Linked DNA regions of Marichromatium purpuratum 984. The protein of the gene in region 1 interacts with the protein of each later gene in a pairwise test. Links are inferred from orthologs where the notes say so. Each region holds a gene or a part of one and is shown on either strand. Other genes may lie near its edges.

The links.
Region 2: the proteins of MARPU_RS14000 (region 1) and mrcB interact in binary tests that used the Escherichia coli proteins (3 or more experiments, as listed by UniProt). The link is inferred for Marichromatium purpuratum 984 from one-to-one orthologs.

Annotation. Positions count from the first base shown.
Region 1 is NZ_CP007031.1:3,228,243-3,231,241, forward strand. It holds MARPU_RS14000 (peptidoglycan D,D-transpeptidase FtsI family protein), read right to left. Parts: upstream 2,384-2,999; coding sequence 617-2,383; downstream 1-616. Other genes in the region: MARPU_RS13995 (UDP-N-acetylmuramoyl-L-alanyl-D-glutamate--2,6-diaminopimelate ligase), read right to left, coding at 1-620; ftsL (cell division protein FtsL), read right to left, coding at 2,370-2,660; rsmH (16S rRNA (cytosine(1402)-N(4))-methyltransferase RsmH), read right to left, coding at 2,647-2,999. UniProt on the Escherichia coli protein: Essential cell division protein that catalyzes cross-linking of the peptidoglycan cell wall at the division septum. Required for localization of FtsN.
Region 2 is NZ_CP007031.1:446,990-454,832, reverse strand. Bases 2,435-5,509 are described here. They hold mrcB (penicillin-binding protein 1B), read right to left. Parts: upstream 5,123-5,509; coding sequence 2,747-5,122; downstream 2,435-2,746. Other genes in these bases: MARPU_RS02090 (tetratricopeptide repeat protein), read right to left, coding at 2,435-2,744. In the rest of the region: MARPU_RS02095 (ATP-dependent DNA helicase), read right to left, coding at 16-1,920; more of MARPU_RS02090, read right to left, coding at 1,956-2,434; MARPU_RS02080 (ABC transporter permease), read right to left, coding at 5,550-6,326; MARPU_RS02075 (ABC transporter ATP-binding protein), read right to left, coding at 6,332-7,261; MARPU_RS02070 (TSUP family transporter), read left to right, coding at 7,687-7,843. UniProt on the Escherichia coli protein: Cell wall formation. Synthesis of cross-linked peptidoglycan from the lipid intermediates.

The DNA.
Region 1 (2,999 bases):
GCGCTGGTGCGCCCCTGATCGAGTGCGTGCGAGGAGACCTCCATCGCCACCGCGCGCGCGCCCTGGGCGCGCAGCGACTCGAGCAGCGCCTGCAACGAGATCGCATCCGGGGTGGTGTGGGTGGGCGAGCGCAGCGCCCCGGGGAAGCCGTTGCCGAGGGTGCCGATCACCGCACAGTCAAGCTCCGGAGCGAGCGCCTGGGCGAGGAAGTGGCTGACGCTGGTCTTGCCGTTGGTGCCGGTGACGCCGAACAGCTCCAGGCGCTCGCTGGGCGCACCGTAGAAACGCGCGGCCAACGCGCTGGCGCGCGCCGCAAGCCCCTCGACCGGGATCACCGGCAAGCCGAGACAGGCGCCGAGATCGAGGATGGCCTCGACCGGCCAGTCCGCCGAGATCTCGGCGAGGATCGCCGTCGCCCCACGATGCTTGGCCTCCTGGGCGAAGGCCAGGCCGTGCAGACTGCCCCCCTGGCAGGCGAGGAAGAGCGCGCCCTGCGACAGCATCCGACTGTCGAGCGCGATCGAGCACACCGGACGATCGGCGGCATCGCCGGCCTCGGCAACCCCATCGATGAGATCACCCAGACGCCAGGCGCAGGCGGTCGAGGAGAGCGCGATCACAGCCCTGGCCCTCCACGTCCGCTCAACAGCATCGATGGGGGAGGATCATCCGGCGGCACGTTGAACAGCCGCAGCGCCCCCTCCATCACCTTCTGGAACACCGGGGCGGCGACCACCCCACCGTAGTAGGACTTGCCGCCCGGCTCGTCGATCATCACCACCGTCACCAATCGCGGACGCTCCGCCGGCGCGAAACCGGCGAACACCGCCTGATAGCGCCGGCCCGCATAGCCATTGGGACCGGCTTTCTTCGCCGTCCCGGTCTTGCCCGCCACGCGATAGCCGGCGATCGCCGCGCGCCGGGCGGTGCCTTTCTCGGACACCACCTGTTCCATGATCGCGCGCACCGTGCGCGCGGTCTCGGCACTGAGCACCCGGCTCCCCGGCATCGTCGCCCCCGGCTCGCGTCTGAGCAGGGTGACCGGACGCTTGATGCCGTCGGCGGCGAGCGTGGCATAGGCCTGGGCCAGCTGCAGCGTGGTCACCGACAGGCCGTAGCCGAAGGCGAGCGTGGCGTGCTCGAAGACCCGCCAGTCTGAATAGTGACGCAGGTTGCCGGGGCTCTCGCCGGGAAATCCGATCCCGGTGACACGACCGAAGCCGAGATGGTCGTAGAGGCTCCAGAGGTCGGCGTACTCCATCATCTGCGCGATCTTGACCACGCCGACGTTGCTCGACTTGGCGATCACCCCGGTGACGTCGAGCAGACCGTAGTCGTGGACGTCGCGCACCAGATTGCGCCCGACCCGGAAGTAACCCGGCTCGGTGTCGATCTCGGTGGTGGGCGTGATCAGCCCGCGCTCGAGCGCCGCGGCCACCACCAGCGGCTTGACCGTGGAGCCGGGCTCGATCACGTCGGTGACACAGCGATTGCGACGACGCTCGCTACCGCCATCGCTCAACGCGTTGGGGTTGTAGCCGGGCTGGTTGACCATCGCCAGCACCTCGCCGGTGTCGACATCGAGCGTCACCAGGGTGCCGCCGACGGCCTCGTGCTCGCGCACCGCCGCCAGCAGCTCGCGATAGGCGAGGAACTGCAGCCGGCGGTCGAGACTCAGCACCAGATCGGTGCCCTGGCGCGGCGGGCGCAGCTGCTCGACCTCCTGGACGATGCGCTTGCGCCCGTCGCGGATCACCCGGCGCAGCCCCGGCTCGGACTGGAGCTGGGCGTCGTAGGCGAACTCGATACCCTCCTGACCACGGTCCTCGATGTCGGTGAAGCCGATGACGTGCCCGAACACCTCGGCGCCCGGATAGAAACGCCGGTACTCGGTCTCGAAGTCGACACCACCGAGACGCTCGCGTGCGATCAGCTCGCGCACCGCGCGCGCCTCGTCGAAATCGACCCGACGCTTGAGATAGATGAAACCGCGATCGGACTTGGCAAGCACCCGCTCGCGTAGCGCCTGCGGCTCGAGACCCAGCGCCCGCGCCAGCTCGGGGAGCACGTCGAGCCGCTCGACCAGTTTGCGCGGATCGGCCCACACCGTCTCGACCGGGGTGCTGACGGCCAGCGGCTCGCCGTTGCGGTCGCTGATCATGCCGCGACGCGCGGCGATCTCGGCCACCCGCAGATAGCGCCGCTCGCCCTCGGTCTGGAGGAAGTCGGTCTCGACCACCTGACGATAGAAGACCCCGGCGCCGAGCAGCACGAAGGCCACCGCCAGCGCCATCAGCAACAGCCGACGACGCAATCCGATGTCGGGGCGACGGGGCTTGGCGGGTTCGCGCGAGCGCCGGGAACGACGGCTAGGGTTGGCCATGGCCGGTCTCCTCGAGCAACAGCACGTCGCCGGGGCGCGGCGAGAACATGCCGAGCTGCTCGCGCACGATCCGCTCGATCCGCGAATGGGTGGAGAGCGCCGCCTCCTCGAGTCGCAGCCGGTTCCACTCGACGTCGATGGCGTCGCGCTGGGCGCGCAGGTCCTGGAGCTGGGCGAAGTGCACCCGGGTCAGATACTTGGTGTGGACCACGGCGATGGCCGAGACCACCACCGCGAACCCCAGCACCGCCGCGATCCAGAGTTCAGCACGCGCCATCGGCTGTGCTCCGCTCGGCCACGCGCATGATGGCGCTGCGCGCGCGCGGGTTGGACTCGGATTCGACCGTCGAGGGACGCTGCGCCTTGCCGAGCAGGCGCAGCCGCCCCGGGGCCGGGGCACCGGTCACCGGCACGCCCTTGGGCAGCACCGCGCCGCGCGACTCGCGACGCATGAAGTGCTTGACGATGCGGTCCTCCAGCGAGTGGAAGCTGATCACCACCAGCCGCCCACCGGGGGCGAGCAGCTCGCAGACCTGATCGAGGCAGCGCTCGATCTCGCCGAGTTCGTCGTTGACCTGGATGCGCAGCGCCTGGAAGGTGCGGGTGGCCGGGTGCT
Region 2 (7,843 bases), 2.8 Mb from region 1 along the record:
CCGCACGAGTCAGACTCAATCAGCGGCGAAGAACTCCCGCACATCGGCGATGTCGCGGGTACGCGCCGTGCGCGGCAGACTGTCGAGAAAGGCGTACCCGTAGGAACGCGAGAGCAGTCGCGGGTCACAGACCACCAGCACGCCACGGTCCTCGCTGCCGCGGATCAGTCGCCCCGCCCCCTGCTTGAGCGCGATCACCGCCTGCGGCAACTGGTAGTCGCGGAACGGGTTGCCGCCGCGCTGGCGCAACGCCTCGATGCGCGCGGCGAGCACCGGGTCGCCGGGCGAGGCGAAGGGCAGCCGATCGATGAGCACGCAGGAGAGCGCCTCGCCACGCACGTCGACCCCCTCCCAGAAGCTCGAGGTGCCGAGCAGCACCGCGTTTCCCAGCTCGCGAAAACGCTCGAGCAGCTCGCCGCGCGGCGCCTGCCCCTGCACCAGCAACGGATAGTCGATCTGCCCGACCAGCCCGGCGGCGACCTCGCGCAACGCCCGGTGACTGGTGAACAGCAGGAAGGCGCGTCCACGACTGTAGCCGATCACCTCGCGGGCGAGCGCCAGCACCCGCTGGTTGTAGTCCGGTTCCGAGGGCTTGGACAGACCGCGGGGGACGAACCAGAGTGCCTGGCTGGAGTAGTCGAAGGGACTCTCCCAGCGCGCGGTCTCGGCCTCGTCGAGCCCGAGCCGGCGGACGAAGTGACCGAAGTCGTCGCCCACGGCCAGGGTCGCCGAGGTCAGCACCCAGGCGGTGCCGGGCCGCGCCATCTGGGCACGGAACACCCCGGAGACCTCGAGCGGGGTCTGGTGCAGACGGAAACCACGCCCCTGCGTCTCGAACCAGCGCACCACCCGCTCGTCGGGCTCACCGAGCAGAGTCTGCAGCCGCGCCAGCAGCTCGGTGGCGCGCTCGGCGCAGGCATCCAGCCCCTTGCCCCGCCCGCCGAGCGCGTCGAGTCCCGCACCGAGTGCGGTCAGGCGACGCACCAGGGTATCGAGCGCACGCAGCACCGCAGGCTCCTCCCCGAGCGCCTCCCAGGGACCGCGCCGCTCGCCACTGCCGAGCGCCAGGCGCAAGTCCTGCAGCACCCGGCGCACCCGGGCGCAGTGCTCCAGCAGCTCGGGGACGTCGCCCGCCTCGCGCTGGTACTCCAGCTCGGTGTCGCGCAGCAGATCGTGCAGCTGACGGCTGCTCAGCGCCATGCCGAAGAAGGTCGAGGCGGTGTCGGGCAGCTGGTGGGCCTCATCGAGGATGAAGCAGTCGGCGCCGGGCAGGATGTCGCCGAAACCCTCGTCCTTGAGTGCCAGATCGGCACAGAACAGATGATGGTTGACCACCACCAGGTCAGCGGCCTGGGCCTCGCGCCGGGCGGCGAGCAGATGGCAGGACTGCCACTGCGGACACTCTTGGCCGAGACAGTTGTCGGTGGTCGAGGTCACCAGCGGCCACACCGGACTCTCGTCCGGGAGCGGCAGCTCGGCGATGTCACCGCTGCGGGTATTAGCCGACCAGTCGCGCACCTGCTCGAGGTGTGCGCGCAACACCCGATCGTGACGCCCCGGCTCGTCGAGCGCGAGCCCCAGGCGGTGGACGCAGAGATAGTTCGCCCGCCCCTTGAGCAGGGCGGCGCGCAACGGCAGGCCGAGGGCGTCGCGGATCAGCGGCAGGTCGCGATGGAAGAGCTGGTCCTGGAGGTTGCGGGTACCGGTGGAGATCAGCACCTTGCGCCCGGAGAGGATCGCCGGGACCAGATAGGCGAAGGTCTTGCCGGTGCCGGTGCCGGCCTCGCACACCAGCACCCCGCCGCCGTCGATCACAGCGCCGACCCGCTCGGCCATCTCGCGCTGCGGCTGACGCGTCCGGAACCCCGGCACGCGGGCGCTCAACGGCCCGTCGTCGCCGAAGACCCGCGCAAGCTCCATGCGGTCCACCCTGGCCGTCGCCGTGCCCGTCGCGCTCAACCGCCGCTGGCGCGACGCTCGGCCTCGCTCGCACCGGCGGCGTCACCGGCACGCCGTCGCACATCGGCGATGATCAGCCAGTTGTCACGACGCACCGCAGCATCATCACCGGCGAGGTTGTTGGAGCGCGAGGCGAGATTGCCGGCCTGTCCGGTCTGTCCCTGCTCGAGTCGCACCCGCGCCAACCGATTCCACAGATAGGCCTGTTTGGGCGCGATGCGCAGCGAGCGCTCGAGCGAGGCGGCGGCGCCGGCATAGTCCCCGGACTGACGCTGACGCTCGGCCTGTCGCGCCAGGGCCTCGGCGGCGGCGGGCAGCTCGGGCGCGGTCACCGAGGAGATCGGCGCGGGCGCCGGTTGCACCGGCGGCTGCTGAGGCGAGGTCACCGCAGCGGTGCGCGGCGCCTCCGGCGGTGGCGGCGTGATCGCCGCAGGCGCGCTCGGACGCGCGCTCGGGGCGCTCGGGCGCTGTTCGACCGGTGCCGGCATCGGCACCGGAGATTGGGTCGGCGCCTCGGAGACCAGCGCCGGCACACCAGAGCCGGTCGGACCTGGCTCGGCAACCACCTCGGACGCCGGCAGCTGCGCCGGGTCGCGATAGGCATAGACCTCGGTCTGCGGCTCCGGGACCGCCGACTCCTCGGCGGCGGACTCGGCCGACTCCGGGGTCGGCGCCTGCTCGGGACGTGGTGTCACCCGAACCACGGGGGCGGGATCCCCCTGACGGGGTTGGCCGGCGCAGGCACTCAGCGCCAGGCCGGCGATCAGGATGATGAAGGCTCGCATCGTCAGTCGTAGAAATCGCTCATGAAGAGGTTCTGTTCCCTGGCGGGGCGTGAACGCTGGGGCTGCGCAGGCGGTTCATCCTGCGTCGGCCCCTCGGCCACGGCCTCGCCCTCCTGCTGCTCGGCCGACTCGTCGCCACCGCAACTGTCGGCGCTCGGGACATAGTCGGCGACATAAGGCATCTCGGCGCCATCGCAAACCTGCGCTGTCACCACGCCTTCCGGGCGCAGCGGCGCCAGCGGCTCGTTCTCGAGCTTGAGCATGAAGTCGCCCCACACCCGCAACGCGCCGCTACTCCCGGTCAGCCCCATCGGCTTGAAGTCATCGCGACCGACCCAGACCACGGCGACCTTGTCGCCCGAGAAGCCGGCGAACCAGCTGTCGCGCAGCCCGTTGGTGGTACCGGTCTTGCCGGCCATGCTCATGCCATCAGGGAGCTGACGCCCCAGCCAAGCGGCGGTACCGCGCTCGACCACCCGCTCCATCGCCCAGGTGGTGAGATAGGCGGCGTGCGGATCGACCACGGATTCGACGGCGAGCGGATAGCGGTTGAGCGGGCGCCCCTCGGCGTCGACCACCTCGCGGATCGCGCGCAACGGCGAGCGATAGCCGCCGGCGGCGATCGACTGGTAGACCTGGGCGACTTCCAGCGGCGAGAGGTTGACCGCGCCGAGCAGCATCGCCGGCACCGCCGAGATACGCCGCTGGGCACCGAGCCGATAGAGATTGTCGACCACCTCGTCGACGCCCAGATCCATACCGAGATTGACGGTGGCGAGGTTGAGCGAGCGCACCAGCCCCTCGTAGAGCGGCAGCTTGCCATAAACGCGATGGCTGTAGTTGCTCGGCTCCCAGCGCGACCCGGTGCCGTCGGGGATGCTCACCGCCTTGTCCTCGATGATGGTCGAGAGGCTGTAGCGCTCGGGGTGGGTGAGCGCAGTGAGATAGACCACCGGCTTGACCAGCGAGCCGATCGAGCGCACCGAGTCGAGCGCACGATTGAATCCGGCATAGGCCGAATCGCGTCCGCCGACCAGTGCCAGCACCTCGCCCTGGGCGACCGAGGTGACCACCGCCGCGGCCTCCAGTGAGCCCTTGCGTTTGCCGCGCGCCGACTCGATCGCCCCCAGGCGCTCCGGCACCGAACGCTCGACCGTGGTCTGGACCAGCGGATCGAGCGTGGTGAAGATGTTGAGCCCCTCGGAGCGCAGGTCCTCGTCGCGATAGTCGCGCTGCAGCTGACGCCGCACCAGAGTGATGAAGGCCGGATACTCACCGGCCGGACGCCCGCCGCCGTCGACCACCCCGAGCGGCGCGTCCTTGGCCGCGGCGGCGGTGGCGGCATCGACCACGCCGTCGCGCACCATGACGTCGAGCACCAGATTACGCCGCTTGAGCGCCGCCTCGGGACGACGTCGCGGATCGAGGCTCGAGGGCGCCTGCACCATGCCGACCAGCAGCGCGGTCTCGGCGACATCGAGATCGGCCAGCGACTTGTTGAAATAGAAGCGACTGGCCAGCCCGAAGCCGTGGATCGCGCGGCTGCCGTCCTGACCGAGATAGATCTCGTTGGCGTAGGCCTCGAGGATCTCGCCCTTGGTATAGCGGCGCTCGAGCAGCACCGCCATGAACGCCTCCTTGAGCTTGCGCTCGAGGGTGCGTTCGGCGGAGAGATAGAAGTTCTTCACCAGCTGCTGGGTCAGGGTACTGGCCCCCTCGACCACACCGCCGGCCATCAGGTTGCTGTAGGCGGCGCGGGCGATACCGCGCGGGTCGACCCCGAGGTGGCGCTCGAAGCTGCGATCCTCGACCGCATAGAGGGTGTGCACCAGCAGCTCGGGCAGCTCCTTGCGCCGCACCAGGATACGGTCCTCGTTGTGGGTCGGGTAGATGCTCGCGATCAGCATCGCATCGAGCCGCACCAGCGCCGGATCGGGACCGCCGTCGACGGCCTCCACCGCGCTCACCCGGTGATTGTCGAAGCGCACCCGCAGGCCACGGCTCGACTCGCGCCCGTCCCAGAAGCGGAAGGGGCGGGTACGCAGCACCAGCTGCTCGCCGTCACGGTCATAGCTGCCGGGGCTGTCGGGCGTGGCGAGGCGGCGATAGTTGAGCCGCTGCAGCTCCTGCTCGAACTCATCGGCGGTGAGCTGACGCCCGGCATAAAGCTCCAGCGGACGGGCATAGACGCGCGCCGGCAACGCCCAGCGCTGACCCTCGAACTTGGCGCGCACCACCCGATCGAGATGGATGCCGTAGAGGGTGGCGCCGAGCCCGACGGCGAGCGCGAGCAACAGCCCCACCCGGATCAGGAAACCGAGGACCTTGCCGCTACGCTTGCGCGGCGGACGACGACGGGTCTTGCGGGTCGCAGCCATGGACTCAGCCCCACCGCCGCGCCACGGCGCGGCGGATCGACTGGACGGGATTCGGCTGCTGGGATCGGGGCATCGCGGGCACGGGCTGTCCTGAGTCTCGCTGTAATCAGTTGCTTATGGTCCCATTTGCGGCGGCGGCGCACAACTGCGCGCGGCCAGCGGCCAGCGGCCAGCGGCCAGCGGCCAGCGGCCAGCGGCCAGCGGCCAGCGGGAGAGATTGAACCGCCAAGGCGCGAAGGACGCGAAGAGAAGCAGGGCTTCCAGCTGCCAGCCTCCAGGTGAGGAGGCTGGATTGCCTCGTACCGCCGCAGTTGATCGCAAACCGATACTGGAGGCTGCTTGCTGAAGGCTGGTCGCTTTCTTTGCGCCCTTCGTGCCTTGGCGGTTCAACCTTCTGGCCGCTGCAAGCCGAGCCGCCCCCGACGGCTCAGTTCTTGATCCCGATGCCGCGGCGCAGCAGGTGCAGGCTGTAGGCGGCAAGCGCGACGATGAAGGCGGCGATCATCGCAAAGGCGGTGCCGAGCGGGATGTCGCTGATGCCGAGCAGACCGTAGCGGAAGGCATTGACCATGTAGAGCACCGGATTGGCCATCGACACCCCCTGCCAGAACTCCGGCAGCAGCTCGATCGAGTAGAAGACCCCACCGAGATAGGTCAACGGGGTAAGCACGAAGGTGGGGATGATCGAGATGTCGTCGAAGCTGTTGGCATAGACCGCGTTGATGAAGCCGCCGAGCGCGAACAGCACCGCGGTCATCAGGAACACCAGCAGGGTGACGCCATAACTGTGCACCTCGATGTCGGTGAACAGCATCGCCACCACCATCACCGCCACGCCCACCACCATACCGCGCGCCGCGCCGCCGGCGACATAGCCGGCGAGGATCACCCAGTTGGGCGCCGGCGAGACCAACAGCTCCTCGATATAGCGCGAGAACTTGCTGCTGTAGAAGGACGAGACGACGTTGGAATAGGCGTTGGTGATCACGCTCATCAGCGCCAGACCGGGGACGATGAACTCCAGATAGGCGACCCCGTCCATCTCGCCGATGCGCTCACCGATCAGCCGACCGAAGATCACGAAATACAGGGTAGTGGTGATCACCGAGGGCAGGATGGTCTGCACCCAGATCCGCGAGAAGCGCAGGATCTCCTTGGTGAAGATGGTCTGGAAGGTGATCCAGTAGCGATAGGTCTCGACCATGATGCTCAGACCCCCTCGTCGGCGGGACGGCGCTCGACCATGTCGAGGAACAGTCGTTCGAGCCGATTCTGCTTGTTGCGCAGACTGATCACCTCGATGCCGTTGCGCGAGAGCGCCTCGAACAGCCCGTTGATGGTGTGATCGCGGTTCATCTCCACCTCCAGGGTGCAGTCGTCGAGATGCTGGAGGACGAAGCCGCCGAGTTCGGGCAGCTCGCTGACCTGCCCCTTGAGGTTGAGCACGAAGGTCTCGGTGTGCAGCTTGCCGAGCAGCGCCCCCATGGTCGAGCGTTCGACCAGCTCGCCGTGCTGGATGATGGCGATGTTGCGGCAGAGGCTCTCGGCCTCCTCCAGATAGTGGGTGGTGAGGATGATGGTGGTGCCCTCGGCGTTGAGTTCGCGCAGGAAGGACCACATCGAGCGACGGATCTCGATGTCGACCCCGGCGGTCGGCTCGTCGAGGATCAGCAGCCGCGGCTGGTGCACCAGTGCGCGGGCGATCATCAGCCGGCGCTTGAGCCCGCCGGAGAGTCGGCGCATCTCGGTGTCGCGCCGATCCCAGAGATCGAGCTGGCGCAGATAGCGCTCGGCGCGCACCTTGGCCTCGCGCCGCGGGATGCCGTAATAACCCGCCTGGTTGAGCACCACCTCGAACACCGGCAGGAAGAGGTTGAAGTTGAACTCCTGCGGCACCAGGCCGATGCACGACTTCACCCGCTCGGGGTCGTGATCGAGATCGTGACCGAAGACGCTGACCCGACCGCTGCTCTTGTTGACCAGCGACGAGAGGATGCCGATGAAGGTCGACTTGCCGGCCCCGTTGGGGCCGAGCAGCGCGAAGAAGTCACCCTCCTCGACCGTCAGGTCGACCCCCTTGAGCGCCTGGAAGCCGCCCTTGTAGGTCTTGGTGAGTTGCTGGACATCGAGTGCGAGCATGATGGAAGTCTGACGGATTGCGACCGAATGAGCGGCGGATCGACGATCCGCGCGAGGCGACCCGCCAACGACCGGGCCGGCGGATCTGGATAACCGACTACTCTAGCGGCGCGGGCCGCGCGCTCGCAAGCAGCGCCGCCAGTCGCCAGGGCGATTGAACCGCAAAGACCCAAAGGACACGAAGAAAGCGACCAGCCTTCAGCAAACAGCCTCCAGTGTCGATGCGGTCAACCGCGACGCGACGAGACAACCCTGCCCCCTCACCGGAGGCTGGCGGCTGGAAGCCCTTCCTCATCTTCGCGTTCTTGGCGCCTTGGTGGTTCACTCTATTCTGGTCGCTGGCGGCCGGAAACTGGCCGCTCGACGGCGGCTGACGCTCTAGCGCCGAGCGGCGATAATGAAGCGTTTGCCCCACGCCTCACGCCATGCTCGATACCGCACTCTGGCTGCTGCCGGTGGCGCTCGCCGCCGGCCTCGTCGACGCCGTCGCCGGCGGCGGCGGACTGATCACCATCCCGGCGCTGCTCTGGGCCGGACTCGGCCCGGTCGAGGCCCTGGCGACCAACAAGGCCCAGGCGGTCT